One region of the Zavarzinia compransoris genome, then DNA from elsewhere that is predicted to be linked to it. Evidence: riboswitches for the same ligand, from Rfam matches in the RefSeq annotation. Region 1 holds a riboswitch; each other region holds the start of a gene.

Region 1 (7,199 bases):
CGAACGTGTGCATGTAATCCGCCTTGTCGCGCATGGCGGCATAGTCGCGGAAGGCGGCGAATTCGGTCTTCGGCATGCCCAGCGTCTTCAGCAGCAGGGCATAGGCATCGATATGCACCGTCTCCATATTGGTGAAGGCGCCCAGCATCATCTGCACTTCCAGCGGCTGGAAGATCGGCAGATAGCGCTTCATGTAATTGTCGCCGACCTCGACGTCGCTTTGCGTGAAGAAGCGGAAGATCTGGGTCAGCAGGGCGCGTTCCTCGTCCGTCACCCGGTCCGAGGTCCAGTCCTTGATGTCGGCGCCGAGCGGCACTTCCTCGCCCATCCAATGGGTCTGCTGCTGGCGCTTCCAGCACTCATAGGCCCAGGGGTAGCGCTCGACGTCATAGGTCCCGGTCGAGGTGAGCAGGCCGACGCGCCCGCTGCCGATCAGGCTGCGGGGGTCGAGGTGGCCGATCCCGGTCACTGACATGCGAGGCACTCCTCATAATCCTTGCGCGCCGCGGGCGCTTCCAGCTTGCCGGCGAAACCGGCCCGGCTGACCGACTTGGACCGGCAGTAGTAAAGGCTCTTGATGCCCTTGGCCCAGGCCGACCAATGCAGCATGTGCAGGTCCCATTTGTCGGCATCGGCGGGGATATAGAGGTTCAGCGACTGGCTCTGGCAGATGAAGGGGGCGCGATCCGCGGCGAGTTCCACCAGCCAGCGCTGGTCGATCTCGAAGGCGGTGCGGAACACGGCCTTCTCGTGCTCGTCGAGACCCTCCAGGTGCTGGACCGAGCCTTCGTGTTCGAGGATCGAGGTCCAGGTTTCCTGGGTATCCAGGCCCTTTTCGGCCAATAGGTCGGTCAGATAGGGATTGCGCACCACGAAGGCGCCGGACAGGGTCTTGTGGTTGTAGATATTGGCCGGGATCGGCTCGATGCAGGCCGAGGTCCCGCCGCAGATGATGCTGATCGAGGCGGTCGGGGCGATGGCGATCTTGTGGCTGAAGCGGGCCTTCAGGCCGCGTTCCGCTGCATCCGGGCAGGCGCCGCGCTCCTCGGCCAGCAGCACCGAGGCGGCGTCGGCCTCCTGGCGGATCTTCTTGAAGATGCGCATGTTCCACGACTTCGCCATGGCGCTTTCGAAGGGAATGCCCTTCGATTGCAGGAAGGAGTGGAAGCCCATGACCCCGAGCCCGACCGACCGCTCGCGCATCGCGGCATAGGTGGCCCGCGCCATGGTCGGGGGCGCATTGTCGATGAAATCGGTCAGGACATTGTCGAGGAAACGCATCACGTCTTCGATCAGGCCCTCCTCGTCACGCCATTCGTCGTAAGTCTCGATGTTCAGGGACGACAGGCAGCACACGGCGGTGCGGTCCTCGCCCCGGTGGTCGATGCCGGTCGGCAGGGTGATCTCGGAACAGAGGTTGGAGGTCGAGACCTTCAGCCCCAGGTCGCGCTGGTGCTTGGGCACCGCCCGATTCACCGTATCGATGAAGAGGAGATAGGGTTCGCCGGTCTGCAACCGGGTTTCCAGGATGCGCTGCCACAATTGCCGGGCATCGATGTGACGCATGACTTCGCCCGACTTCGGGCTGATCAGGGGGAATTTCTCGCCCGCCTTCACCGCGTCCATGAAGGCATCGGTGATATTGATGCCGTGGTGCAGGTTCAGGCCCTTGCGGTTGAAGTCGCCGGACGACTTGCGGATTTCGAGGAATTCCTCGATCTCCGGGTGATGCACGTCGAGATAGACCGCGGCCGAGCCCCGGCGCAGCGAGCCTTGGGAGATCGCGAGGGTGAGCGCATCCATGACATGGATGAAGGGAATGATGCCGGAGGTCTCGCCGCAGCCCTTCACCGGCTCGCCGATGGAACGCACCTGGCCCCAATAGGTGCCGATGCCGCCGCCGTTGGAGGCGAGTGCCACATTCTCGTTCCAGGTGCCGACGATGCCGTCCAGGCTGTCGGACACCGTGTTCAGGAAGCAGGAAATGGGCAGGCCGCGGGTGGTGCCGCCGTTGGAAAGAATGGGTGTCGCCGGCATGAACCACAGGTTCGAGATGGCGTCGTAGATGCGCTGGGCGTGGTCGGCGTCGTCGGCATAGGCGCAGGCGACGCGGGCGAACAGGTCCTGATACGATTCGCCCGGCATCAGGTAGCGGTCGTCCAGGGTCGCCTTGCCGAAGGCGGTGAGCTTGGCATCGCGCGACCGCACCAGTTTCAGGTCGGCAGGCAGCGGGCGGCGCGGCACCAGCGCGGGGGCAGGGCGCGGCGCGGGCGCGGCTTTGGCGGCGGGGGCGGGCGTGGTCGCGGCCAGTTGATCCTTGCGCGTGATTTCAAAGGCTGGCAGCGACACCGGCATTCCCCCAGGATTTCGGCAGAGTCGGGGAGCCTTCGTCCGAATCAGCTTCGGCCGTCGCAATCCCCCCGGAGCACCCCGCCCGTGGACAACATATGCAGCGTGGCCGGTCTCCTGGCTCGCGGGTCGATGCCCCTCCGTCTGCCTTCCCAGGCGCCCCGGAAACCGGCTTGCCCAGTGGCTTTCGTCGACGGCGGCTCGCCGCTTACAGTCGCGGGGGCGGCTTCGGCATCGAGGGCGAAAGGCCCGCTACCGAATTCCCTCTACCCCGAATATGGTGTTCCGGGGTGCCACGCTGACAACATCTTGTGGTCGGTCGGGCTGAATCGTCAAGGGGCTGAATGGGGCCGGTGTGGCGATTTTATGAAGCCGCGGGCTGCCGCAGGGCTTCGATGGCGTCGATCTCGGCGGCGGCGGTGGCGTTGCATGTCGCCTCGATGGCGCGGAAACGCGCGATCAGGCAGCGGCCGAGCGGGGTGAGTTCGGCGCCGCCGCCGTGCCGGCCGCCCATCTGGGCGCTGACCACGGGCTGGCCGAAGATGCGGTTCATCTCGGCGACCAGGTCCCAGGCGCGCTTGTAGGACATGTTCATCTCGCGGCTCGCGGCGGCGATCGACCCTGCCGCCGCGATCCGTTCCAGAAGCTCGATCTTGCCGGGGCCGAGCCAGCTGTCGTCGTCGAAATAGAGCCTGATCTTGAAGTGGGGCATGGCGTCCTCTCAGCGGCCGAAGCGGCGCGCGGCATCGATGGCAAGGCCAAGGCCGACGCTGCCGAAAATATCCCCCTCGACCGGCCGTGCCCCGGGCAGATGGGCCAGGATGCGGCGGCGGATCGCCGGGATGGCGGTCGAGCCCCCGGTGAGGAAGACCGATTGAATAGCCTCGCCCCCGATGCCGGCAAGCGCCAGGCATTCGTCGATGCCGCGGATGATCGCGGCGATGTCGGGGGCGAGCGCCGCCTCGAGGTCGGCGCGGGTGACGGTCACCGGCAGGGGCTGGTGGAAGGGCAGGTCGATGGCGGCTTCTTCCCGGGCGGACAGAGCGATCTTTCCCGCCTCGACCGCGCTGGCCAGCCGGTGGCCGTTGCGTTCCCGCAGCAGTTCCATCAGGCGGTCGATCAGGTCCGGCCGGTCCGCCTGGGGGCGGATGGAGCGGAGATAATTCATGTTCGACGCGGTATAGAGCGAGGGGATGCGATGCCAGGTGGCGAGATCCTGGTACAGCCGGATCGGCATGGGCAGTTTCTTCGGCCCGATCAGGACGTTCAGCCCCAGTTCCGGCATGGCATGGGCAAGGCTCAGGCGGCGGTCGAAATCCGTGCCGCCGATATGGACGCCGGCGCGGCCGAGGATATCCGTCCCCCGGTCCGCCTGCCGGGCATGGGCGGGCGACAGGCGGGTGACGGCGAAATCCGAGGTGCCGCCGCCCAGATCGACGATCAGCGCCAATTCCTCACGCGTGACCGCCTGTTCGTAGTCGAGGGCGGCGGCCACCGGCTCGAACTGCAACTCGATGTGGCGGAAGCCTTGCGCCCGGGCGATGGCGACCAGTTCCGCCTCGGCCCGCCGGTCCGCCTCGTCGTCGTGATCGACGAAGCGGACCGGGCGGCCCAGCACCACCTGGTCGATCTCGCGCCCCAGGCGGGCTTCGGCGCAATGCTTCAGGTGGCGCAGAAACAGGCCGATGATGTCGCGCACCGGCACCTGGCGGCGGTTGACCTGGGTGGTTTCCTCGATCAGCGACGAGCCGAGCACGCTTTTCAGCGCCCGCAGCAACCGGCCCTCGGTGCCGTCGATATAGGCGGCGGTGCCGTCGCGGCCGAAGCGGGCGCGGTGCTCCTCATAGTCGAAGAAGATCGAGCTGGGCAGGGTGACCTGCTCCCCCTCCAGCGGGCAAAGCGCAAAGCCATTGCCCGAGACGATCCCCACCGTCGAATTCGACGTCCCGAAATCCAACCCGCAGAAAGACGCTGACATGACCCGGGCCCCGAAAAGCAAACGGCCCCGGATGGGGGGGCCGCGTCGGCCCCGATCTTGGCGTTTCGGCTGCCGGCGGGCAAGATGCAATCGCTGAACGGCCGGCCGACACGGCCGAGGAGGAGCCCGTCTTGTCCGATTCCGTGCTTCTGGACTGCGATGCCGAGGGCATCGCCACCATCACCCTGAACCGCCCCGAGGCACGCAACCCGATTTCCGACCAGGAGGTGATCGAGGCCCTGCTCGCCGTGTTGCGCCGGCTGGAAGCGGACATGAGCGTTCGGGTCGCCATTCTCACCGGGGCGGGCTCGGCCTTTTCGTCCGGCGGCAACCTGAAGGCGATGGGGGAACAGGGTGGCCTGAACCATGCCCTGCCGGCGGAAACCCGGCGCAATTACCGCTATGGTATCCAGCAATTGCCGCTCGCCTTCGAGGCGCTGGAAGTGCCGGTGATCGCGGCGGTGAACGGGCCGGCGATCGGGGCGGGCTGCGACCTGACCTTGATGTGCGACCTGCGCATCGCCTCCGACAGGGCGCGCTTCGCCGAAAGTTTCGTGAAGGTCGGGCTCATTCCCGGCGACGGCGGGGCCTGGCTGCTGCCCCGCGTGGTCGGCTTCGCCAAGGCTTGCGAAATGGCCCTGACCGGCGATGCCGTCGATGCGGCCGAGGCGCTGGCCTGCGGCCTGGTCTCGAAAGTGGTGCCGGCCGAACGGCTGATCGACGAGGCGAAGGCCCTGGCGCGGCGGATCGCCGTGAACCCGCCCCATGTGGTGCGCATGACCAAGCGCCTGCTGCGCCAGGCGTGGCGCGCGGATCTCGGCCCCATCCTCGAACAATCGGCGGCGCTTCAGGCCCTGGCCCATGCGACCGCCGATCACAAGGAGGCGGTGGCGGCCCTGCTGGGCAAGCGGCCCCCGGTGTTCCAGGGGCAATAGGGGCTCAGTTCCGGTCGCCTTCCAGGGTGCGCAGGGCCAGCATGGCGGCGGCGGTGCGATTCTCGACGCCCAGCTTGTCGTAGATCGTTTCCAGGTGCTTGTTCACCGTCCGCGGCGACAGGCCCAGGATTTCGGCGATGTCGCGGTTGGATTTGCCGCGCGCCAGCCACATCAGCACCTCGCCCTCGCGCGCGGTCAGGCCGAGCTTGTCGCGCAGCACGATTTCCTGGGCCGGCTGGTCCAGTTCGGCCAGTTGCAGCAGCAGTTCCTGGGCCCCGGTGCGGCCGACGAAGCCGAATTGCAGCTTGCGCCCGGCGATCGCCGGCGGGGTGAAGCGGGGCGGCGCATTGTCGCCCGCCGCCAGTTGCGCCACCCAGTGCACCGCCTCGGCCGAAAGGCGGCCGGCGCCACCGTCGGCGGAGAGCAGGCGCGCGGCCTGGGGCGTCGACCACAGGATCCGGCCGGCCGGATCGACCCCGAGGAGATAGCGCCCGGTGGCGTCGAGGGCCGCCCGCGCGCTTTGCGTCAGCCGGGCATTGGCGAGATGGACGCGGATCCGCGCCACCAGTTCGTCGGGCGCGATCGGCTTGGTGACATAATCCACCCCGCCGGCAGCAAAGCCCGAGACGATGTGCTCGGTCTCGGACAGCCCGGTCATGAAGATGACGGGAACATGGGCGATGGCCGGGATGCGCTTCAGGTGGCGGCAGGTCTCGAAGCCGTTCATGCCCGGCATGACCGCATCGAGCAGGATGACGTCCGGCGTGATCTTCTCGACCAGCGACAGGGCGGCCTGGCCGGCGACGGCGACGAGGACGGTCAGGCCCGCTTCCTCGATCGCATCGGTCAGCATGCCGAGGGTGCCCGGGCTGTCGTCGACGACGAGGACGATGTCACGGGCCGTCATGGGGTCCACCGGTCGATAGGCGGCGTAGGGTGTCCATGTATTCATCGAGGGCGAATCCTCTCACCATGGACCGCAGCGCGGTCGTGAAGGCCAGGGCCTGTGGGTGTTGCTGGTCGATCTCGTCCAGCTTGGCGCGGATGCCGCGGACATAGCCGATCTCGCCCAGTTTCAGCAGGTCTTGCAGATGGCGGGCGGGCGGCAGGGCGGCCGCGTCGAAACGGGGCGGGCCGGCGATGGCGGCGGGCGACGCCGCCTCATGGGTCCAGGACAGGTTCAGGACCCGGCCGATGGTCTCGAACAGGCGGCGCAGGTGGACGGGCTTGACCAGGAAGGCATCGTGCGGGTCGTCCGGGTCGCCGCCCGGGCGGTATTCATTGGCATTGGCCGAGACCATGACGATGCGCGGGCGCCAGTCCCCGGCCGCGGCGGTCTCGCGCAGGCGGTGCGCCACCTCCCAGCCGTTCATGTCCGGCATCGAAATATCGAGCAGGACGAGGTCGGGCCGGGCGACCGCGGCAAGCTCGATGCACGAGGTGCCGTCCGCCGCGCCGAACACGGTGAAGCCGACGGGCGAAAGCGAATCCTGGATCAATTCGCGGTGATCCGCCTCGTCGTCGGCGACCAGCACCGTGCGCACCGGGCCCAGATAGCCGCGGATCACCGGGTCGCGCTCGCGCTCCTCGACCGGCTTGCCCGAGGTCGAGAGCAGCAGGCGGACCTTGAACAAAGTGCCCTTGCCGAAGACGGAGGAGACCGAAATCTCGCCGCCCATGATCTCGGTCAGCAATTTGGTGATGGTAAGGCCGAGGCCGGTGCCGAGGGAGGCGAAGGCATTCGGCTGCCGGCCCCGCTCGAAGGGATCGAAGATGCGGCCGATGTCGTCCGGGTGGATGCCGATGCCCGTATCCACCACCTCGAATTCCGCCATCGGATCGCGGAACCGGATGCGCAGCGCGACATGGCCGTGGCGGGTGAATTTGATCGCGTTGGAGAGAAGGTTGATCAGGATCTGGCGCAGGCGCTTCTCGTC
Region 2 (7,199 bases), on a different contig from region 1:
TCAAGCCCCATCCCACGGCCTGATAGTCGTCGTCCGCTTCCGGCCAATTGCCGCCGGCCTCGGCCATCAATTGGCGCCAATAGGCTTGGTGGCGCGGCCACAGGTCGTCGCGCCCCTCGCCGGCCGGGAAGGGCCGGGCGGTCAGGAAACGGTCGAGATCGGCGACGCTGCCGATGGAAAAGGCCCCGCGCGGCAGCGGATCGAGAATATCGCGCGCGATCACGCTGCGCATCGGGATGATCAGGCCCGCGCGCGTCACCGCCGCCTCGGTGACGACCGGGGCGACCTCGAGCGGCAGCCCGTCGCCGCGCGACCGGGCATGGCTGACCCGGCGGCGGACATGAAGAGGGCGATAGGAGACGGCGACGCGCGACTGATTCTTCGGCACGCCGGCGAACAGCACCTCGATGGTGTCGCGGCTCAGACGGCCGCTTTCCGCCTCCGCGCGCGACAGCGCCTGGAATTCGCCCAGGGCCTTGGGCGTCAGGCACGCCTCCCCGGCGGCACTGTCCGCGACGGCCGCGCGCCAATAGCGCAGCACCGACAGATCAGCCTTGACCATGACAAACCTCTCACCCGACCACCGCCGGCCTGCCCCTTCCGGGGCCGGCCGGGTGCAACCATAACCACTCTCTCGTAGCAGAGTATCCTGGTTTTACAACCGGGCGCGGCAAACCGCCCCGCGGCGGGGTCAAAGCGGGGCGGCGCGTTCCGGCAGGATGAGGCGGCACAGGGCATCCAGCCCTTCCGTCAGCGCCGCGGGGCCGGGCTGGAGGATGACCGGCGCCTTGATCTCGTGCAGCCGGCCGTCGCGGACCGCGGGAATGCGCTCGAAGCCGGGCCGGGCCGCCAGTTTCTCCGGCCGGAACTTCTTGCCGCACCAGGAGGCGACGATGATCTCGGGCGCGGCCGCGACCACCTGTTCCGCGGTGACGATCCGGTCGCGGGCGGCGCCTTGGCCGGCCAGATGGGGGAAGACGTCGACACCGCCCGCGGCCTCGATCAATTCCGAGATCCAGGCGATGCCGCTGATCATCGGCTCGTCCCATTCCTCGAAATAGACCCGGGGACGATGGTCGAGCCGGGCCGCCGCCGCCCTCGCCGCATCGATGCGGCGGGCGAAGCCGTCGGCCAGGGCCAGGGCCCGCGGCCCTGCCCCGACCATGGCGCCGAGCAGGCGGATCATGTCCAGAATCCCGGCGATGCTGCGCTGGTTGAAGGCGTGAACGGCGATGCCGGCGCGCACCAGATCGGCCACGATCGCCGCCTGGAGATCGGAGAAGGTGAGCACCAGATCCGGCTTCAGGGCCAGGATCTTCGGCATGTCGGCAGAAGTGAAGGCCGAGACCCGGGGCTTGTCGCGCCGGGCCGCCGGCGGGCGGACGCAATAGCCGGAGATGCCGACGATGCGGTCCTCCGCGCCGAGGAGATAGAGGGTTTCCACCGTCTCCTCGGTCAGGCAGACAATCCTTTCCGGCGGAAAGGCCATCAGGCGAAGGCCGGCACTGGCCGGGCGACGAGGCCGAGCGAGATCGCCGCCTGATGGACGACGGCAAGGATCGCCAGCGCCAGCACGTTCATCTGCAGGACATAGCCGACGATGGCGGCGCTGAACGCCCCCTCGCCGTTGCCGATGGCCAGGGCCGAGGCATAGAGCGCAAGCTGCCAGACGACGAATGCGGCAACGAAGCCGGCAAGCCCGCGCACCAGCGCATGGCGGCGCGCCAGCAGGCCCGCCGCCGCGACGGCACCGGCCAGCGACAGCAGCGCGCTGATGCCGATGGCGCCGCCCCAGGCATAGGTCGAGGCGTCATGGGGATAGGACAGCAGGCCGAAGCCGATGGCCTGATTGACCGCCCAGGCCAGGACGACCGCCAACACCGCATCGCGGCGCGACAGATTGAGCGCGGCAATGGCGGCAAGGGCCGCGAAGGGCGTCGCGCAGGCCAGCACCAGCGAGAAGGCCGCACCGGCCAGGGTGATGAAGCCGAGCCACAGCAGGCTGCGGCTGCGGGCGGACAGGCCGGCCAGGGCGCCACCGGACGGAAGGGACGAAACACTCATGAGATCACCTCTTTCCCCACGCATGGGCGATATAGCGGGCGGGGAAAGCGGGCGACGGCGCACGGCCGGGATGAGGCCGGCGGCGACGCCACCGCCGGGACACCCCGCCCGACGACTGGTCTTCACGGCAGGTCTCCTGGCTTGCGGATCGCCGCCCTGGCCGGCCTTCCCGGACCCGGGCGGATCCAGTGGCATGTTCGGTTCGGGCTAGCCGCTTACAGTTGCGGGGGCAGCGCCGGATTTGCACCGGCTTCCCTCTTCGCCCGCCGAGCGGGCACCGGGAAGGCGATCATCTGGCGGCCAAAGCGCCGCCGCTGTCAAGATCGCCGCGCCATGCCGCCGGGGTGGCCCGCTTCAGGGGCAGGCACCGGCAAAGCCGGCGAAGGCGCGGTCGAATTCGTCCGGCTGCTCCAGGAAAGCCGCGTGGCCGGCATCGAAAAGCTGGACCCGGCGGTTCGGCGCCTTGAGCGCCGCAGCCTTCGACCACGACCAGCGCAGCGTCCGGTCCTTGCGGCCCCAGGCATAGAATACCGGCATGGCCAGCGCCGGCACGAGGTGCCGCAGGTCCGCCTGCGGCCTTGCGAAACTTTCCCAGGCCTGGGCCAGGATGCCGGCGACGGCCGGGCCGCCGGCGACGATCTCGTCGCGGCGCCAATCGGCGGCCGGCGCGGGCAGAATCGTCCGGTAATAACGGGCGAACCAGTCGGGAAAGCGGCGGTCGCCGGCGGCGGCACGCGCAAAGCGGCGAGCCATGTGGCGGCAATAGAGACGGGCGACGAGATTGACCGGCGCCAGCCCCCCGGAATCGCACAGCACCAGGCCCCGGACGCGGTCGGGGTGAGCGGCGGCATAGCTGATCGCGGCCGCCCCGCCGATGGAATTGCCGATGACGATGACGCGCGACAGCCCCAAGGCAGCCACCGCCCCGGCGAGAATCCCGGCATAGCGGGCGGCGCTGGCCGGCGCCGCTTCCGCCGGGCTGTCGCCATGGCCCGGCCAGTCCAGGGCCAGAACGGTGAAACGGTCACCCATCCGTTCGGCGAAACGGTCGTAGTCTCGCGCCCCCTGGCCGGTGGCGTGAAGGCAGAGGATCGCCGGTCCCGCCCCTTGCGTCCTGACGGCGATGGTCGCGCCCGCGGCTTGGATATGGTCGAGTGGCATCGGATTCTTCTCCTCGGCGCCGGCCCGTGCCCGCCTTATCATGTGATATATATATCACTTAATGGAGCCCACCGACAAGTGACCAACGCCCTTGAGCCCCCGAAGAGCCCGGCCAAGCCCCGGCGGCCCGAAGAGACCCGCGCAGCCCTGCTCGACGCGGCCGCGCGGGAATTCGAAGAGACCGGCTTCGAGCAGACGAACACGAACCGGATCGCCCGGCGCGCAGGCTATGCGCCGCAGACCTTCTATCGGCATTTTCCCGACAAGCTCGCCATCTTCCTCGCGGTCTACGAACGCTGGGTCGGGGCGGAAGCGGCGGCCTTCGCCGCGACCGACCGGGCGATCGATGCGGCCGACGTCCTGATCCGGCATCACCGCGGCTCGCTGATGTTCCGGCGCACCCTGCGCGCCCTCACCCTGACCGATCCGCGCGTCCGCGCGGCCCGGGCCGCGAGCCGGCTGGCCCAGGTCGAACGCCTGCGGCAGCGGTTTCCGCAGCTGGCGCAGACCGGCGGGACGGAACTCGCGTTCAGCCTGCTGACGATCGAGCGGCTGGCCGATGCCCATGTCGAGGGCGAGTTGAGGGACATGGGGCTCGCCGAAGCCGACAGCCGCCAGGAACTGGCCCGCCGGCTGGCGCAGGCCTTCGCCATCCCGCACTGACCCCGCCGCCCCGGGGTGACCGGGGCGGGGCCGCGCTATCGCTTGGGTCGGAAAGCGGCCGCCCCCGCGGGGAGGGCGGCGCAGGCAGGCGTCACGCCAGCGCGGGCACCGGCGATTCGAAGCCGGGCGTGCCGATATTGACCGGCAGGCCGAGGAGATAATTGCGCATGCGGTCGCGGCAGAGATCGGTCGGCGCGATCAGGGTGCGGCGGCGGTCCGAGGGATCGGGCCGCTTTTGCAGCCACCCGGTCGAGACCAGTTCGTCGATCTTGCGCATGGCGGTGGTCGAGGGCAGCGTCGTCGCATGGCAGGCGCTGGTGACCGAAACCACCCGGTGCAACAGGGATTGCTCGATCAGATAGAGCAGGATTTCCCAATTGGCGTCGCCGTCGACGCAGGACGGCAGCAGCTTGTCCCGGAACCGGCGCGCGGCCTGCAGCGCCTTGATCCGGTGCAGCATTTCGCTTTCTTCGGGGGCCTGGCTCGGCAGCGTGCGGGGCGGGTTGATCACCAGCCGGTGCACCGGCTGCGGCGCCGGCACCTGGGGCATGGCGGCAGGCGCCAGCCGCGGCATCGCGGTCACCGGCGTGGGCGACACCGCTTCGCGCGAGAGGCGGACCGCCGCATTCTCGATCGTCGAGGTCAGTTCCTTGGCCTTGGCCAGGGTTTCGGCCAGTTGCGCGGAAAGATCGCGGTCGTTGGTCTTCACTTCGCGGCGCTGATCCAGCGCCTCGGCCGCGCGATAGATCGCGGCGACCAGCTGGTCGAGATCGACCGGCTTCACCAGGAAGTCCAGCACGCCGAGCTTCAGGGCGTTGATCGCCCGGTCGAGATCGGCGAAGGCGGAGAACAGGATGGTTTCGAAGACCCGCGGAGCGCCACCGAAATGGCGCAGTTCACGCACCAGATCGAGCCCGCTTAGCCCCGGCATCTGCATGTCGGTGACCACCAGAAAGGGTTCCGCCTCCACCAGCATGCGTTCCAACGCTTCCGCCGGCACCGAGAAAGCATGGACCACGAAACCCTTGAGCTTCAGGAAATCGCCCACTTCCTCGACGATCGAGGCATCGTCGTCGATCACATAGACAGGGGTTGCGATTGTGTGCGAACGATTCAGTCCCGGCGTCATCGGTGAACCCACCTCCCCCATTTGGGCGGACATGAAACCTTTATGCCCGTTCGGCCGCAGAATGGAAGCGAATTCATCCGAAGGGCGCCGACGCCGGCGCTCATCGCCTCGTCGTGGGGCAGACTATGCCCAAGCATTGTAAACAAATGGCAAACGGCCCCAAATCCGACTGATTCGCTACGCCGCTGTGTCGCTACATTGTAATTTTCGACGGCGCCGAAACAGGAGATATTTACGCCCCATTCACCATCCGCCCTTATGCTGGCGCCTGCATGAGGGACAGGGGACTGGACTGTGAAGATTCGCGCAGTGACGTTCGAAGCACGAATGACGGTCGACAAAGCGGCTTTCGGCACGCGCGCCCGCCGTTGGGAGGCCTGAGGATGGCGGATGTAGCCGATGCCCGGGCATATCCCCCGGACCTGCTCAGCCTTGCCGCCGATTTCACCTGGCGCAGCGGCCCCGATCTCCGGGTCGAGGAGGCGTCGCCCCTCGACGTCGCCTGCGATCCCTCCGTCATCCAGCTGCTGCGCGGCGCCCGGCTCGACCGGCTGGCGCAGCGAACCCTCTATCCGGCGCAGGGCGAAGCGCTCGGGGCCTTGCTCGGCCGGATCGCGCCCCTGCGCGATATCGCCCTCAGCTTCGTGCAGCGCGACGGCTCGGTGGTCAATTTCACCCTGACCGGCAGCCCGGTCGACGACGGCGGCTATGTCGGCGTCGGCAAGGTATGGAGCGGCCGGCCCTTCGACGAACAGCACCGCGGCGAACTGGTCGAACTGCTGGAACGGGCGGAAGCCAATCGCAACCGGGAAATGCGCCTGCGCGAGGAGGCGGACGTCCTGCTCGCCTCGCTGCGCACTCTGATCCGGCCGGCCCCCCTCGCCGACAAATGCTCGGACCTGTTCAACCTGTTCTCCCGCCTGCTGCGCTTCGAGCAGGCGCTGGTCGTGCGCCGCCGCACCCGCGACGAGCTTCTGTCCGTCGTCGCCACCGACCCGGCGCTGACCGGCCTGAAATGGCCGGCGGGCGACGTCATCAATGCCGCCCTGATGGGCGAGGCCCTGGTGGTCCAGGATCTGTCCGCCCTCAAGGAATGGAGGGATCTGCCGGAGGCGATCCGCGGCCGCTTCCGCAATGCGCTGGTCGCGCCGCTCACCATCGGCAACGAGGCGGCCATGCTGGTCGCCCTGCACGGCCAGCCCGGCTTCTTCGAACCCTACCAGCTCGCCCTGATGCAGCGCCTCAGCCTGATCGCGACCCAGGCCTTCGAGGTCGACGAGCAGAAGAACGTCCTCATCAATACGGCCAAGCTCGCCACCCTCGGCGAATTGATGACCGTGATCGCCCATGAGATCAGCCAGCCGCTGTCGGTCATCGCCATGGCGGTGAAGAATGCGAAACTGGCGATCGAGGCGATGAACGAGCGCGAGAACACGGTCGGCAGCGCCGAACAGACCATCGTCGTCGCCAAGTTGGACCGCATCCACGACCAGGCGCTGCGCGCCGGCGAGATCGTCAGCGCGATCCGCACCCTCGCCCATCCCGACCGCCGCACCCTCGGCCTGCGCCCGGTCGCGGTGACCGAGATCATGGACAATATCCGCAACCTGACCGAAGGCTCGCTGCGCAACCGGGGCATCCAGCTGATCTGCAACGCCCCGCCCTATTGCCGGGCGCTGAAGGCCAACCCGGTCTCGCTGCAGCAGGTTTTCCTCAACCTCGTGGTGAACGCCCGCGATGCCATCGCGGAATATTCGAAGCGCCGGGGCGAGGCGACCAGGGGCGAGATCCGCATCGACGTCTATGACGACGGCGTTTCCGACCGGCTGGTGGTCGAAGTGCAGGACAGCGGCGGCGGCATCCCGCCCGACGTGATGAATCGTATCTTCGACGCCTTCTTTACGCTAAAGGAAGTCGGTCACGGCAGCGGCCTCGGGCTCGCCATCTGCCGGACATTGATGACCGATATGGGCGGCAGCATCAGCGCCTACAACAGGGATAAGGGCGCCGTGTTCCGGCTGGAAATTCCAACCTACGTCGAGGATCCGGCAGGCTGAAAACATGACGGCGGGAAGGGACAAACCGCAACGCCGCTCGCCGACTCTGCTCGTGGTCGACGACGACGATGATCTGCGCACGGAACTGGCCGAATTGTTCGGCCGGGTGGGCTATGACGTCCTTC
Region 3 (7,199 bases), on a different contig from region 1:
CAGCAGCGTGGTCTTGCCCGCGCCGTTCGGCCCGATCAGCCCGACCATTTCCCCGGGCCGGCAGGAGAGCGTGACCTCGCCCAGCACCAGCTTGTCGCCCGCCCGGCAGGCCAGCCCCGTCGCCTCGATCAGCATCACGCCCCCTCCCGCCGCAGGCGATAGATCAGGGAGAAGAGGAAGGGCGCCCCGACCACGGCCGTCAGCACCCCGAGCTTCAGTTCCGGCTGCACCGCGAGCAGGCGGACGGCAATATCGGCCAGGAGCAGCAGGGCCGCCCCCCCGAAGCCGGAGACCAGCAGCAGGCGCCCGGGCCGGTGCCCGACGAAGGGCCGCAGCACATGGGGCACGACCAGCCCGATGAAGCCGATCGCCCCGGTGACCGCGACCGCCGCCCCGACCGAGAGCGCGGTGCCGGTCACGAGCTTCAGGCGCAGGCGCTTCAGGTCGAAGCCCATGCTGGTCGCCGTATCGTCGCCGAGCGACAGCCCGTCGAGCGCGCGGGCGGACGACAGCAGCAATGCCCAGCCGACCGCCATCAGGGGCAGCGCCAGCATGACGTGATCCATGCTGCGGTCGGTCAGCGAGCCCATGAGCCAGAAGGTGATCTCGACCACCGCATAGGGATTGGGCGAGAGATTGAGGGCGAGCGCGGTCAGGGCGCCGGCGAAGGCGGAAATCGCCACCCCGGCCAGCACCAGCGTCGTCGTCCCCGCCCCGCGCCCGACCATGGCATAGAGCAGCACGGTCGCGACCAGCGCCCCCGCGATCCCGCCCAGCGGCAGGGCCAGGGTGAAGGCCCCGGCCAGCCCGGAATAGAACACGAGGACGGCACCGAGCGCCGCCGCGCTGGACACCCCGATCACCCCGGGCTCGGCCAGGGGATTGCGCAGGAGGCCCTGCAAGGCCGCCCCGGCCAGCCCCAGGGTGAAGCCGGTCAAAACGCCCATCAGCGCCCGCGGCAGGCGGAGATCGGCCAGGATCAGGGCGGGCAGCGTCTCCCGCCCGGCCAGCCAGTCGGCGAAGGCGGCACCGAGATCGAAGGGGGCATAGCCGATGGCGACGGAGGCGGCGAACAACCCGCCGGTGGCCAGGATAAGAACGGCCAGCAGCAGGCCGTAGGGCGGCTCGCGCCGGGGCATCAGGGTGTTCCTTCCAGGCGGCGGCCGATCTCGGCAAGGCGGGCGACGGCCTCGACCACCGCCGGCCCGGCGCAGGTCCAAAGCCGGGACGGCAGGCCCGCCGCCTGCATCCGGTTCGGCATGTTGCGCAGCACCGGGTGGCGCAGCACGTCATAGGCGAGGGCCGGGGCCGGCACTTCCTCCTCGTCCAGGATCACGAGGTCGGGCTTGGCCAGCACCAATGCCTCCAGCGGCAATTCGCGATAGGTGGCGAGGACCGGATCGGCGCCGAGGTTGACCAGCCCGGCGCGCCGCATCAGGTGATCGACCAGCGAGCCCTGCCCGACCGTGAAACCGTTCGGGCGCAGCACCAGGGCGCGCAGCGGCCGCTCCACCGGGGTAACGGCGGCAAGGCCGGCCATCATCGCCGCCACCATCGCCTCGCCTCGCTCGGCATGGCCGAGCAGGGCCGCGACCGCGCGGATCTGGGCGGTCACCTCGTCGAAAGTGGCCGGGGCATCCAGTTCCACCACCGACAGCCCCACCTGCTTCAGAAGGGCGACCGTGCCCCTGGTGGTATAGCGCCCGGCAAGGACCAGGTCGGGGCGGGAGGCGATGATTTCCTCCGCCTGGCCGTGGTTGACCGGCACCGTGGCGGCCAGCGCCGCGACATTGGACCCGGCCGGATCCCGCGACAGGAAGGAGACGGAGGCCACCTGCGCCCGGTCGGCCAGTTGCAGCACCAGTTCGTCGGCGCAGAGATTGATCGAGACGATGCGCTGCGGCGCGGCCGTCGCCGCCGTCCCGGCCAGGACGGCGGCGAGAAACGCAAGCCGTGCCGCCGCGCCCGCCATGCTCAGAAGGTCGCTTTCACGCCGCCGATGGCGAGACGGCCGTTGGAGCCGAAGGAATAGACTTCCTCGTAATCCGTATCGAACAGATTCTCGACCCGGCCGTAGAGCTGGACGTTGTCGAGGACGTCATAGGCGCCGGCGACATTGACCAGGGTATAATCGTCCATCGGGACATTGCGGTTGTTGAAGGAACTGTCGAACACCCGGTCGGTGAAATCGCCGTGATAGACGACGCCGACATTGGCAAGCGCCCGGCCGTCGAGGAAACGATAGGTGACGTCGAAGGTCCCGGCCTGTTCCGGCCGGCGCACCAGTTGCACGCCCTGGGCATCCTCGCTGTCCATATAGGTATAGGTGGCGCGGAGCGTCAGGCCGTTCAGGGGTTCCAGCGTGCCCTCGACCTCGACGCCCCGGACCTTGGAAGTGCCGGCGAGATTGATCGGGCGCGAGACGCCGCCGCCCAGGAATTCGCTGCTGATCAGGTCGGAAATCGACTGGCGGAAATAGGTCGCGCCGACGGCCCCGCGCCCGCCCCAGAACGACTGGTCGACGCCGATGTCGAAGCCCCGCGTCTGTTCCGGCTTCAGGCCCGGGTTGCCGACGAACGTATTGCTGTAGCCGTGGAGTTCGAGCAGGGTCGGGTTCTTCACCCCGGTCCCGTGCGAGGCGTGGAACTTGGTGCCAAGCGTATCGATGAAATAGGCTGCGGTCAGGCGGTAGGTATTGGCGTCCTCGAACCGCTCGTTCTCGTCGCGGCGGAAGGCGGCGGTCAGGCTGAGGCCGTCCAGCAGGCTGACCTGATATTGCCCGGTGTAACCGGTCTGGTCGATCGAGGTCGAGAGATAGCTGCCGAAGCTGCTCCAGATCCGGGCATCGTCCTCTTTCCGCTCCGCCGCCAGGGTGAAGACATGGGAGGCGCCGGCAAGGGACGGCGTGTCGATGCGGAAATCGGTCTGGTAGTCGTAGCGGGTGCTGGTGCCCCGCGTAGTGAAGGTCGGGTCACCGTTGACGATATCGCCGTAGTAATCGACGTCGCTGTCGGCCCGGCTGATGCCGAGGCGGTGGGTCCAGCGGCCGTCCAGCAGGGAAAGCCGGGTCTGGCCGCGGAAGAAGCTCTGCCGCCCGCTGCCGCCGGCGCGATCGTCCAGGGTCAGGCTGATGCCGGTGCCGGGCTCGATGCCGAAGCCCTCGTCGCCCTCGCGGCGGAATTCGGTGCCGCGCGCGACGACGTCGAAACCCAGTTCCGGCAGCGGATCATAGGCGAATTTCAGATAGGCGGTGCCGTTGTTGTAACCGTCCCGTTCCGTATTGCCCCGCGCCTCGGCGGCGGAGGAAAAGCCGGAGGTAACGCCGCCGGTGACGCCGGCGAGAATGCTGTATTGTTCCCCGCCCGCGCTGAACGACAGGGCGCCCGCCGCGGTGCCCCGGCTGCCGGCTTCGGCGCTGAGGGCGACGCTCGGCTTGCCGCTGCCCTTGCGGGTGACGATGTTGACGACGCCGCCGGCCGCGTCCGAGCCGTAGAGCGCCGATTGCGGCCCGCGCAGCACCTCGATCCGCTCGATGTCGGCGGTCGGGATATGGGCGAAATCGACGCTGGAATCCGCGGCCGGGTCGTTGACCACCACGCCGTCGATCATGACCAGGGTCTGGTTGGTTTCGCTGCCCCGGATGCCGGCGCCGGTCAGGCCGCCGGTGACGCCGGTGCGGGTGACCGAAACCCCGGGCACGAGGCGCAGCGCGTCGGAGACGAGGCGCACCTGCTTTGCCTCCAGGTATTCCCGGTCGAGCACGGTGACCGTGCTGCCCACCTCGGTCAGCGGGGTCTGCTCGCCGCGATTGGCGGTGACGGAGACGGCGGGCAATTCCTCCGCCGCCAGGGCCGAAGCCGGCAAAGCGGCGGCGGAAACGACGGCGAGAAGCGAAACCCTGACCCCGAAAGACATGCCCATACCCCCTGCACCGCCAGATGGCGGCAACCGATGATCGAGGGACGCCGTGCGGGGAAGGGCTGGAGAAGCCCCGCCGCGACAGCGTCCATGACGCATCACCGCAGCGGGTTGACCGCACCCTGGGCTCGCCCGGCCCGGGGTTGAGTGATGCCCTCGGCGGCAGGTCTCCTGGCTCGCGGGTTATGGCCTTGCACCGTCTTCCCGGCCCAAAGGCCAGTGACGAATGGTGCAGGCTCGCCGCTTACAGTTGCGGGGACAGCCACGGCAGGGCTTTCGCCTTCCGTGTTCCCTTTTAATCCGGTGGAACCGCCAAAGCAGGCGCAGTTGAAGCGCGGCGCACGGAAGATGTCAATCCCGTTGCTCAGCGGCGCAGGCGGCGGCCGTCCAGGGGGGTGCGGGCCTGCCAGCCGTGGCGTTCCAGTTCCGGGTCCTCGTGCTCCTCGACCGGATGGCCGATGCACAGATAGGCGATCAGATGCCAGCCCGGATCGCAGTCGAGATCATCATTCACGGTCAGGGGATCGAGGATCGACACCCAGCCGACGCCGACGCCATGGGCCCGCGCCGCCAGCCACAGGGTATGGACGGCGGTGGTCGCCGAATGCTCGATGGTCGCGGGCATGGTGCGCCGGCCCAGCCCCTGGCCCTGGTCGGGCGCCATGTCGGCGAAGACGGCGAGATGGACCGGCGCCTCGACCAGGCCGGCGAGTTTGAGACGGGCGTAAAGCGCCGCCCGTTCGCCCGCGTAATCGGCCAGGGCCTCCGCATTGGCGCGCTCGAAATTGGCGCGGATGCGGGCACGCCGCGCCGGATCGTCGACGGTGACGAAGCGCCAGGGCTGGCAATTGCCGACCGAGGGGGCGAGATCGGCCAGCACCAGCAGATGGTCCAAGAGGCCGGGCGCCAGGGCATCGGTCCGGAAGCGGCGGACGTCGCGGCGCCAGCGCAGCAGGGTTTCGAACCGCGCGCGGAAATCCCGGTCGAAGACGGGCGGCGCGGTCATGCCAGCGCCGCCGCCAGCCGCGCGAACGCCGCCTCATCCGCCGGCAGGCCGAGGCGCAGCCAGTCCGGGCGATAGGCGAAGGGCCGGGCCAGGATGCCGGCCCGGCCCAGCCGCTCGAACCACGCCCCCGCCGCCGCGTGGCCGTAGAGGCGGAACAGCCGGCAGCCGCCCTCGAGGCGGAAGCCGGCGCCGGCCATCAGCGCGTCCAGCCGGGCGGCCTTTTCCGCCGTCGCGGCCGCGGCCGCCATACGCCAGCGCTCGTCGCCGAGGGCCCCGGTGCCGATCGCCATCGCAGGGCCCGACACCGCCCAGGCGCCCAGCGCCTCGCGCATCGCGGCGGCGATTTCCGGCGCCGCCAGCAGGAAGCCGAGACGGACCCCCGCCAGCCCATAGGTCTTGCCGAAGGAGCGCAGGATCACCAGCCCCGGCCGGGGCAGATAGGGCGCGAGGCTGACCCCGGGTTCGAGATCGGCAAAGGCTTCGTCGACGACGAGAAAGCCGCCCGCCCGGTCGAGCCGGGCCGCCAGCGGGATCAGGTCGGCCGCCTTCAGCACCCTGCCGTCCGGGTTGTTCGGGTTGACCACCACGGCGTGGCTGGCGCCATCGAGTTCGGCCAGGCTCCGCGCCTCGCGCACCCTATGGCCGGCGCGGGCCCAGCCCGGGCCATGCTCGCCATAGGTCGGGCCCAGCACCGCCGCCGCCCCGGGCGCCGCCAGCAGGGGCAGCAGTTCGATCAGGATCTGGGTGCCCGGGGCCGCCACCACCAGGGCCGGGTCCGGCACGCCGTAGGCCGCCGCCGCGATGCTTTCCAGGCGGGCGAGGTCTTCGGGTTCCGGCAGGTCGGTGAAGACGGCGGGATCGAGGGTGGGCAAGGGATAGGGCACGGGGTTGATGCCGGTCGAAAGGTCCAGCCAGGGCCGGGGCGCATCGGGAAAGCGGGCTTGCGCGGCGCGGCGGCGGCCGCCGTGGACCGTCAAGGGATCTGACATCCGGGGCGATTCCATGCTAGCGGTGCTGCCCTCCATGACGTTCGATCTCCTTCCCCTGCTGCTGGTGCTGGCCCTCGCGATCGAGGCGGCCTGCGGCTATCCCCAGGCGCTGATCCCCCGGATCGGCCATCCCGTGATCTGGCTGGGCGGCCTGATCGCGCGATTCGACCGGCACTTCAATCGACCGACCATGCCGAAGCGCCGGCGCCGGCTCAATGGGCTTGCCGCCCTCGTCCTGCTGCTGGCCGTCGCCGCGGTGCCTGCCGCCCTGGTCCAGGTCGCGGTGTTCCGGGTGCTGCCGCCTTGGCTGGCCCTGGCCGTTCTCGCCCTTGCCGCCTCCACCCTGCTGGCCCAGCGCAGCCTTTACACCCATGTCGCGGCGGTCGCCACCGCGCTCGAGACCGGCGGGCTGACGGCCGGGCGGCAGGCGGTTTCGATGATCGTCGGCCGCAATGTCTCGGTCCTGGACGAGGCCGGCGTGGCCCGGGCCGCGATCGAAAGCCTGGCCGAGAATTTCTCCGACGGGGTGACCGCGCCCGCCTTCTGGTGCGCCGTCGGCGGCCTGCCCGGGATCGCCGCCTATAAGGCCGTCAATACCGCCGACAGCATGATCGGCCACAAGACCGAGCGGCATCTGCACTTCGGCTGGGCGGCGGCGCGGTTCGACGATCTCGTCAACCTGCCTGCCTCGCGCCTGACGGCACTGTTCATCGCCCTGGCCGCCGGCCGGGGCGCGGGGGCCGCCTGGCGCGCGGTCCGGCGCGATGCCCGGCACCACCGGTCGCCCAATGCCGGCTGGCCGGAGGCGGCCATGGCCGGGGCCCTGGGCTTGCGCCTGAACGGCCCGAAACGCTATGGCGAGACCCTGTCCGACGATCATTGGATGGGCGACGGCCGGGCCGAGGCGACCGCCGCCGACATTCGCCGCGCCCTGACGCTCTATGTCCGCGCCTGCATGGTGCAATTCTCCCTCGCCGCCGGGGCGGCGGCGATATTACATCTGATGACATAGATCGTTTCCGTTTGTATCATCGGTGCATGACGAACGGCGGCCCCAAGGCGAAGACCCTGATCCTGCAATTGCTGCTGGCCGCGGACGGCGGCGCCCTGGCGGCACGCGATGCCGTCACCGCCTGTTCCCTGTTCGATATCGCGGAAAGCGCCGCCCGGGTGACCCTGGTGCGGCTGGCCGCCGCCGGCATGATCGAGGGCGCGGGGCGCGGCGCCTATCGCCTGGGCCCGGCCGCGGCCGGCTTTGCCGCCGATGTCGCCGGCTGGCGCCGCGC
Region 4 (7,199 bases), on a different contig from region 1:
ACAGCGTTTCGGCGGGCGCCCATTTCGGGCGGGAGATCGGCGGCGGCCTCTTCCTCAGCGGCGCGGTGGACTATGCCTTCCGCTCGTCCTATGCCTTTTCGGCCGACAATGCCTATCTCCAGGGCGAGACCCACATCGTCGGCGCCCGCCTCGGCCTCGAGGGCGAGCGCTGGGCGGCCACGGTCTGGGGCCGGAACCTGACCGACGAAAGCTATCTCAGCCAGTATTTCAGCATGGGCGGCACCGATTACGGCGTCGCCGCCGAGGGCCGCACCCTCGGGGTTACGCTGAAGGTGCGGCTGTGAGCCGGCCGCCGGCCGCGCCCGGCCTCGGCCTGATCGGCGCGCTCTATGTCACCCAGGGCATTCCGCTCGGCTTCGCCTTCGAGGCCTTGCCCGTGCTGCTGCGGGCGGGCGGGGCCGATCTCGACCTGATCGCCCTGGTGCCGCTGGCCGGCATGCCCTGGATCGTGAAACTGTTCTGGGCGCCGCTGGTCGAGAACCGCTGGATCGGCGCGCTGGGCCGCCGGCGCACCTGGATCGTCACCATGCAGGGGCTGATGGTGCTGTGCATGGCAGCGCTGGCGGCCCTGCCCATGACGGCGGCGGCGGCCCCGGCGATCATCGCCCTGGTCCTGGTCGCGGCCCTGGCCGGCGCCACCCAGGATACGGCGACCGACGGCCTCGCCGCCGAGAGCCTGCGGGGATCGCGCCTCGCCCTGGCCAATGCCTTCCAGATCGGCGGCATGATGGCGGGCTTCATGGCCGGCGGCGCGGGCTTCCTGATCCTGGCCGACGGGATCGGCACGGCGGGCGGCCTGCTGGTTCTCGCCCTGGCCCTCGCCGCGGCGCTGGTCCCCGTCCTGCTGTGGTCCGAAGGCGCGCCGGCGGCGGCTGCGCCGGCACGGCTGGCCGCCGGGCTGCGCCGGCCGGGCGTTCTCCGCCTGCTGGCGCTGGCGGCGGTCTATGCCACGCTGCAGACCGCGGGGGGCGGGGTGTCCCGCCTGCTGCTGGTCGATCACGGCTGGTCGATGGCGGCGATCGGCGCGCTTTCCCTCGTCGGCGGGCTGGCCATGATCGCCGCCTCGCCCGTCGCGGCCCGGCTGCTGACCGTGTTCAGCCCGCGCGGCGTGATCGTGGCCGGCCTGCTGCTGGCCGGGCTCGGGCTCGGGCTCTGGCTGCCGGTCGCCCAGGGCTGGGGCGGGACCTGGCTGCCCCATGCGGCGATCGTGGTGCTGTCGGCCGGGGCCGGCCTTGCCGCCGTCGCCGTCTCGACCCTGTTCATGGGTTTCGCCGGCCGGGGCGGGCAGGCGGGCACCGATTTCACCCTGCTGCAATCGGCCCAGGTCCTGGGCGAGACCGCGGCGGGCAGCCTCGCCGTGGCGCTGGCCGGGGCGCTCGGCTATCGCGACGGTCTTCTCGTGCTGCTGGCCTGGGCCCTGGTCGTCGTCGCCATCGCCCGCCGCGCGACCGCGAAAGGAAAACACTGAAATGGCCGCCTCCATTGCCGATTGGCTGACCGACCGCATCGCCCGCCGCCCCGCGGGCTGGCTCGGCCGGGCGCTGTACCGCAAGGCGCTGGGCCACCGGCCGGGTTTCGACGCGGTGCTGCGCGAAGTGCCGCCGGCCCCGGGCGAGCATATCCTCGATGTCGGCTGCGGCGGCGGCGCCTTTCTCGCCCGGGTCCTGGCGACGGGGGCGAGCGCCTGCGGCTTCGATCACAGCACAGATATGCTGGCCACCACCGCGGACCAGAATGCGGCGGCGGTGGCGGCGGGGCGCCTGCACCTCGACCAGGGGGATGCCGGCGCGCTGCCCTATGCGGATGGCCGGTTCGACCGGGTCTATTGCCTGAACGCCTTCTTCTTCTTTCCCGATCCCGCGCGGGCGACGGCGGAAATGGCCCGGGTGCTGAAGCCCGGCGGCACCCTGGCCATCATCACCACGCCGCCGGAACAGGCGGCGCGGATGCGGGCGTTCTTCGGCCCCATCGGCCGGCGCATGCGCTTCGATGCCCCGGAAGACCTGGACCGCTGGGGGGCGCCGGCCGGTCTCGCCCGCCTCGGGCTGCATGCGGTCGGCCCTGCCGGCTTCCTCCATGTCGCGCGGAAGGGGGCGCCGGCATGAAGCCGCGCCCGCCCGTCGGCACGCGGTTCGACCTGCCCGGCTTTTCCGGCCGCATCACCGGCTGGCTGGGCGACAATGCGGTGATCGAGGCAAGGGTGACCGGGGAAATCCCGGGCCATGCCGCCGCCGCGGACGAATTCGCCTTGGTCATCGAGGGGAGCATCGTCTTCGAGGCGGCGGGGATGCCGGCCGTCACCCTCGGCCCCGGCGACCACCGGGTGGTGCCGGCCGGGGTCTATCACAGCGGCCGCGCAACGGGCGAGGCCCGGCTGATCCTGATCGGGCCGCTCGACCCCTGATCCGCCCTCAGCCGCCCGGCCGGCCGGCGGTGCGCAACGCCTCGGCGATCGCATTCAGGTGGCGGGCGAGGGGGGGCGTCTTCCGCCAGACGAGGCCGATGGTCCGCGACGGCGGCGGCGCCGGCAGGGCGACGATCGAGACCGGCGCGGCGCGGCTCTCGACCGGCACCGCCATTTCCGGGATCAGGGTGACGCCGATCCCGGCCCCGACCATCTGCACCAGGGTGCCGAGCGAACTCCCCTCCATCAGGTCCTTCGAGCGCGCGGCCGGAATCCGGCAGAAGGAAATCGCCTGATCGCGGAAACAGTGACCTTCCTCAAGGAGCAGCAGGCGCAGATCGGGCAGGGTATCCAGGCCCGGCGGCGGCAGCGCCGCATCGGCCGCCGGCCGGACCAGGAGGAAATCCTCGTCGAACAGCGGCGTTTCGAACAGGCCCGGTTCCGAGACCGGCAGGGCGACGAGCGCGGTGTCGAGGCGGCCGGCCGCCAGTTCGGCGATCAGGGTCTGGGTCACCGCTTCCCGCGGGTGCAGGTCGAGGTGGGGAAAATGCAGCGTCAGCGTCTTGATCGCCGCCGGCAGGTAATAGGGCGCCACGGTCGGGATTACGCCCAGCCGCAGCCGGCCCGAAAGCGGCCGGCGCGAGGCCCGGGCCAGATCCTCGAGATCATCGACCGCGCGCAGGATGTCATGGGCCCGCGCCGCGAAGATCTCGCCGAAACCGGTCAGATGGATCTGCTTCGAGCCGCGCTCGACCAGGGGCGAGCCGAGAATCTCTTCCAATTCCTTGATCTGCAGCGAAAGCGCCGGCTGCGAGATCGCGCAGGCTTCGGCGGCCCGCCCGAAATGCTGCAGGCGGGCCAGCGCCTCGAAATAGCGGAGATGCTTCATGGAGATCGGGTTCATAAGTGCAGCATATCGAAATCATTTGAAGACACAATTTTTTCTCATTGATCATCTATGCTAATTGCTTGAGGGTAAGTCGCAGCTGCCGCAGCCTGAGGTGATCGAGCGGGCGGCCCCGCGGCTTGGATGCGCCGCCACAAGGTGTTGCGGTGCTTGCGCGAAGACCTGAAGCCAAGACTCGGAGGGCAACATGGGTGGAGATGATCGGAAGTCGGCCGGTAAATGTCCGGTGATGCACGGCGGCAATACGACCACCGGCGCATCGGTCACGGACTGGTGGCCGAACGCGCTGAACCTGGACATCCTGCACCAGCACGACAGCAAGACCAATCCCCTGGGCCAGGGCTTCGACTACCGCGAGGCGGTGAAGACCCTGGACTTTGAAGGGGTGAAGCGCGACGTCCGCGCCCTGATGACCGAAAGCCAGGATTGGTGGCCGGCCGACTGGGGCCACTACGGCGGGTTGATGATCCGCATGACCTGGCACGCGGCCGGTTCCTACCGCACCGCCGACGGCCGGGGCGGCGCCGGTACCGGCAACCAGCGTTTCGCGCCCCTGAATTCCTGGCCCGATAACGTCAGCCTGGACAAGGCCCGCCGCCTGCTGTGGCCGGTAAAGAAGAAATACGGCAACAAGCTGAGCTGGGCCGACCTGATCGCGCTGGCCGGCACCATCGCCTATGAATCGATGGGCCTGAAGACTTTCGGCTTCGGCTTCGGCCGCGCCGACATCTGGCACCCCGAGAAGGACGTCTATTGGGGCGCCGAGAAGGAATGGCTGGCGCCCAGCGACGGCCGCTATGAAAACGTCGACCAGCCCGCGACCATGGAAAACCCGCTGGCCGCGGTCCAGATGGGCCTGATCTACGTCAACCCGGAAGGCGTGAACGGCAAGCCCGATCCCCTGAAGACCGCGGCCCAGGTGCGCGAGACCTTCGCCCGCATGGCGATGGACGACGAGGAGACCGTGGCCCTGACCGCCGGCGGCCACACCGTCGGCAAGACCCATGGCAACGGCGATGCCGCCCTGCTCGGCCCCGCGCCGGAAGCGGCGGACGTCGACCAGCAGGGCCTCGGCTGGGCCAACCCGAACCAGACCGGCAAGGGCCGCTACACCGTGACCAGCGGTATCGAAGGCGCCTGGACCACCCACCCGACCCGCTGGGACAACGGCTATTTCGACATGCTGTTCAACCACGACTGGGAACTGCGCAAGAGCCCGGCCGGCGCCTGGCAGTGGGAACCGGTCGCGATCGAGGACGCGGACCGGCCGGTGGATGTGGAAGATCCCTCGATCCGCCACAACCCGATCATGACCGATGCCGACATGGCGATGAAGGTCGATCCGGTCTATCGGGAAATCTCGCTCCGCTTCAAGGACGACCAGGCCTATTTCTCGGACGTCTTCGCCCGCGCCTGGTTCAAGCTGACCCACCGCGACATGGGGCCGAAGGTCCGTTACGTCGGCCCCGACGTGCCGGCCGAAGACCTGATCTGGCAGGATCCGGTGCCCGCCGGCCGCACGGACTATGACGTCGCCGCCGTGAAGGCGCAGATCGCGGCCGGCGGCCTTGCCGTCGCCGACCTCGTCGCCACCGCCTGGGACAGTGCCCGCACCTTCCGCGGTTCCGACATGCGCGGCGGCGCCAACGGCGCCCGTCTCCGCCTCGCCCCCCAGAAGGATTGGGAAGGCAACGAGCCGGCCCGCCTGGCCAAGGTCCTGGCGGTGCTGGAGCCGATCGCGGCGGCAGCGGGGGCGAGTGTCGCCGACGTCATCGTCCTGGCCGGCAATGTCGGCATCGAACAGGCGGCCAAGGCTGCCGGTGTCGATGTCGCCGTGCCCTTCGCGCCCGGCCGCGGCGATGCCACCGATGCCGGGACCGACGCCGCCTCCTTCGCGGTGCTGGAGCCGATCCACGACGGTTTCCGCAACTGGCTGAAGCGGGACTATGCCCCCGCGGCCGAGGAACTGCTGCTCGACCGGGCCCAGCTCATGGGCCTGACGGCGCCGGAAGTGACCGTGCTGGTCGGCGGGCTGCGCGTCCTCGGGGCCAATCACGGCGGCAGCCGGCACGGCGTCTTCACCGAGCGGGCAGGGGCCCTGACCACCGACTTCTTCGTCGCCCTGACCGACATGGCCTATGCCTGGAAGCCGGCGGGCCAGGGGGTCTATGCGGTGGTCGACCGCAAGACCGGTGCTGCGAAATGGACGGCGACCCGGGTCGACCTCGTGTTCGGCTCGAATTCGATCCTGCGCGCCTATGCCGAAGTCTATGCCCAGGACGACGCCGGGGAGAAGTTCGTGCACGACTTCGTCGCCGCCTGGACCAAGGTGATGAACGCCGATCGTTACGATCTGGCGTGATCGCGACCCGCCCCGCCCCGGCCATGCGCCGGGGCGGGGTGCGCCTTTTCCGGTGCGACTTCGCCATTGACGGCGGTGCAGCGCCTGATAAACATAACTCTGCTTCGGTGGTTCCGCGGCTCCTTCGGGGGCGCGGATTAAAAGGGAACGACGGAAGGCGGCAGTAACCGCCGGGCCGTGGCTGTCCCCGCAACTGTGAGCGGTGAGTGCGTCCCCCATGTCACTGGCCCCGCGCCTTCGCGCCGGCTGGGAAGACGGGACGGCACCATGATCCGCGAGCCAGGAGACCTGCCACCGAGGGCATCACTTTACCGCCGGTCGGGTGAACCGGGGGTGGCGGGCCAATCCGTATCGGTGATGCGTCCATAGGTGCCGTCGCGGCCGGGCCTTCCGCCTCGCCATGACCGTTTGTAATCCTGTGCGTGCCGGGCTTTCGTCCGGCCGGGGGCGGCGCTTTGTCGTTCGTCTGTCCGCGTCCGCGGACGGGGCAGGATGCTTGCGCCCATTTTCCGGCCGGCGCCTGCCCGCATGCAGGGGGTCATCATGCTGCGGCTTGGGGTCTTGTTCACCACCGTCTCGACCATCGCTCTGGCCGCCGTCGCCGGCGCCCGCGCCGAGGAGGCGGAATTTCTGCCGGAAGTTTCCGTCAGCGCCAATCGCGGCGAAGCGACGCCGCTGACCGCGGTCGGCAGCGCCGTCACCATCATCACCGCCGCGGAACTGGAAGCGAAGCAGGTGCGCGTGATCTCCGACGCCCTGCGCCTCATTCCCGGCGTCGCGGTCAGCCGCACCGGCACCATCGGCAACCAGACCCAGGTCCGCATCCGCGGTTCCGAAGGGAACCAGACCCTGGTGATGATCGACGGTGTCGTCGTCAACAATCCGGCCTCCAGTTCCGAATTCGATTTCGGCCACCTGCTGACCCAGGATGTCGAGCGGATCGAGGTGCTGCGCGGGCCGCAAAGCGCGCTTTACGGCTCGGACGCGGTCGGCGGCGTGATCAATATCATCACGAAGAAGGGCGGCGGCACGCCCACGGTCACGGCCAGCCTCGAGGGCGGCAGCAATGCGACCGTGATCGGCAATGTCTCGGCCGCCGCCGCGGGGGAGGGGTTCTCGATCCGCGCCGGCACCACCGCGACCACGACCGAGGGCACGTCCTCGGCCGCCAAATGGCGCGGCAACGGCGAGGACGACGCCTATCGCGGCATCACCTCCTATGTGAATGCCAGCTTCGATCCCCTGAAGATGCTCGGCTTCGACGTCGTCTTCCGCGACAGCCATTTCAAGGGCGAATACGACGATTTCGGCCTGCGCCCGGGCGATACCACCAGCGTCTACCAATATGCCTATGACGCCAATTCCGGCTCGCGCGGGGACGAGACCTTCGCCCGCGGCCAGGCCCGCCTGTCCCTGCTCGACGGCCGGTGGAGCCACAAGCTCGGCCTCGCCCATTTCCGCACCGAGATGGATTACCTCGGCAACGGCGCCGTCACCTCGTCGTC

What was found. A riboswitch is a leader RNA that binds a small molecule or an ion and turns the genes downstream of it on or off. The one in region 1 is predicted to bind cobalamin.
Region 2: it holds a riboswitch for cobalamin, as region 1 does, so the genes downstream of both, DKG75_RS21755 (hypothetical protein) here and DKG75_RS00450 (ribonucleoside-diphosphate reductase subunit alpha) in region 1, are expected to answer to the same signal.
Region 3: it holds a riboswitch for cobalamin, as region 1 does, so the genes downstream of both, DKG75_RS14230 (TonB-dependent receptor plug domain-containing protein) here and DKG75_RS00450 (ribonucleoside-diphosphate reductase subunit alpha) in region 1, are expected to answer to the same signal.
Region 4: it holds a riboswitch for cobalamin, as region 1 does, so the genes downstream of both, DKG75_RS16230 (TonB-dependent receptor plug domain-containing protein) here and DKG75_RS00450 (ribonucleoside-diphosphate reductase subunit alpha) in region 1, are expected to answer to the same signal.

What each region holds. Positions count from the first base shown of each region.
Region 1 is NZ_QGLF01000001.1:89,859-97,057, forward strand. Features, by position in the region: gene DKG75_RS00445 (ribonucleotide-diphosphate reductase subunit beta) at 1-475, opposite strand, end outside; gene DKG75_RS00450 (ribonucleoside-diphosphate reductase subunit alpha) at 466-2,244, opposite strand; cobalamin riboswitch at 2,440-2,662, opposite strand; gene DKG75_RS00455 (winged helix-turn-helix domain-containing protein) at 2,714-3,061, opposite strand; gene DKG75_RS00460 (Hsp70 family protein) at 3,071-4,327, opposite strand; gene DKG75_RS00465 (crotonase/enoyl-CoA hydratase family protein) at 4,459-5,262, shown strand; gene DKG75_RS00470 (response regulator transcription factor) at 5,267-6,169, opposite strand; gene DKG75_RS00475 (ATP-binding protein) at 6,156-7,199, opposite strand, start outside.
Region 2 is NZ_QGLF01000008.1:61,346-68,544, reverse strand. Features, by position in the region: gene DKG75_RS21765 (AAA domain-containing protein) at 1-562, opposite strand, end outside; gene DKG75_RS21760 (cobalamin-binding protein) at 692-1,489, opposite strand; gene DKG75_RS21755 (hypothetical protein) at 1,489-2,064, opposite strand; cobalamin riboswitch at 2,174-2,361, opposite strand; gene DKG75_RS21750 (alpha/beta fold hydrolase) at 2,419-3,225, opposite strand; gene DKG75_RS21745 (TetR/AcrR family transcriptional regulator) at 3,304-3,888, shown strand; gene DKG75_RS21740 (response regulator) at 3,980-5,017, opposite strand; gene DKG75_RS21735 (sensor histidine kinase) at 5,401-7,074, shown strand; gene DKG75_RS21730 (response regulator) at 7,079-7,199, shown strand, end outside.
Region 3 is NZ_QGLF01000004.1:74,840-82,038, reverse strand. Features, by position in the region: gene DKG75_RS14245 (ABC transporter ATP-binding protein) at 1-135, opposite strand, end outside; gene DKG75_RS14240 (FecCD family ABC transporter permease) at 135-1,139, opposite strand; gene DKG75_RS14235 (ABC transporter substrate-binding protein) at 1,139-1,972, opposite strand; gene DKG75_RS14230 (TonB-dependent receptor plug domain-containing protein) at 1,975-3,915, opposite strand; cobalamin riboswitch at 4,063-4,247, opposite strand; gene bluB (5,6-dimethylbenzimidazole synthase) at 4,283-4,924, opposite strand; gene cobD (threonine-phosphate decarboxylase CobD) at 4,921-5,913, opposite strand; gene cbiB (adenosylcobinamide-phosphate synthase CbiB) at 5,948-6,925, shown strand; gene DKG75_RS14210 (PaaX family transcriptional regulator C-terminal domain-containing protein) at 6,952-7,199, shown strand, end outside.
Region 4 is NZ_QGLF01000004.1:473,863-481,061, forward strand. Features, by position in the region: gene DKG75_RS16200 (TonB-dependent receptor) at 1-305, shown strand, start outside; gene DKG75_RS16205 (MFS transporter) at 302-1,489, shown strand; gene DKG75_RS16210 (class I SAM-dependent methyltransferase) at 1,491-2,126, shown strand; gene DKG75_RS16215 (cupin domain-containing protein) at 2,123-2,425, shown strand; gene DKG75_RS16220 (hydrogen peroxide-inducible genes activator) at 2,433-3,314, opposite strand; gene katG (catalase/peroxidase HPI) at 3,520-5,694, shown strand; cobalamin riboswitch at 5,786-6,004, shown strand; gene DKG75_RS16230 (TonB-dependent receptor plug domain-containing protein) at 6,238-7,199, shown strand, end outside.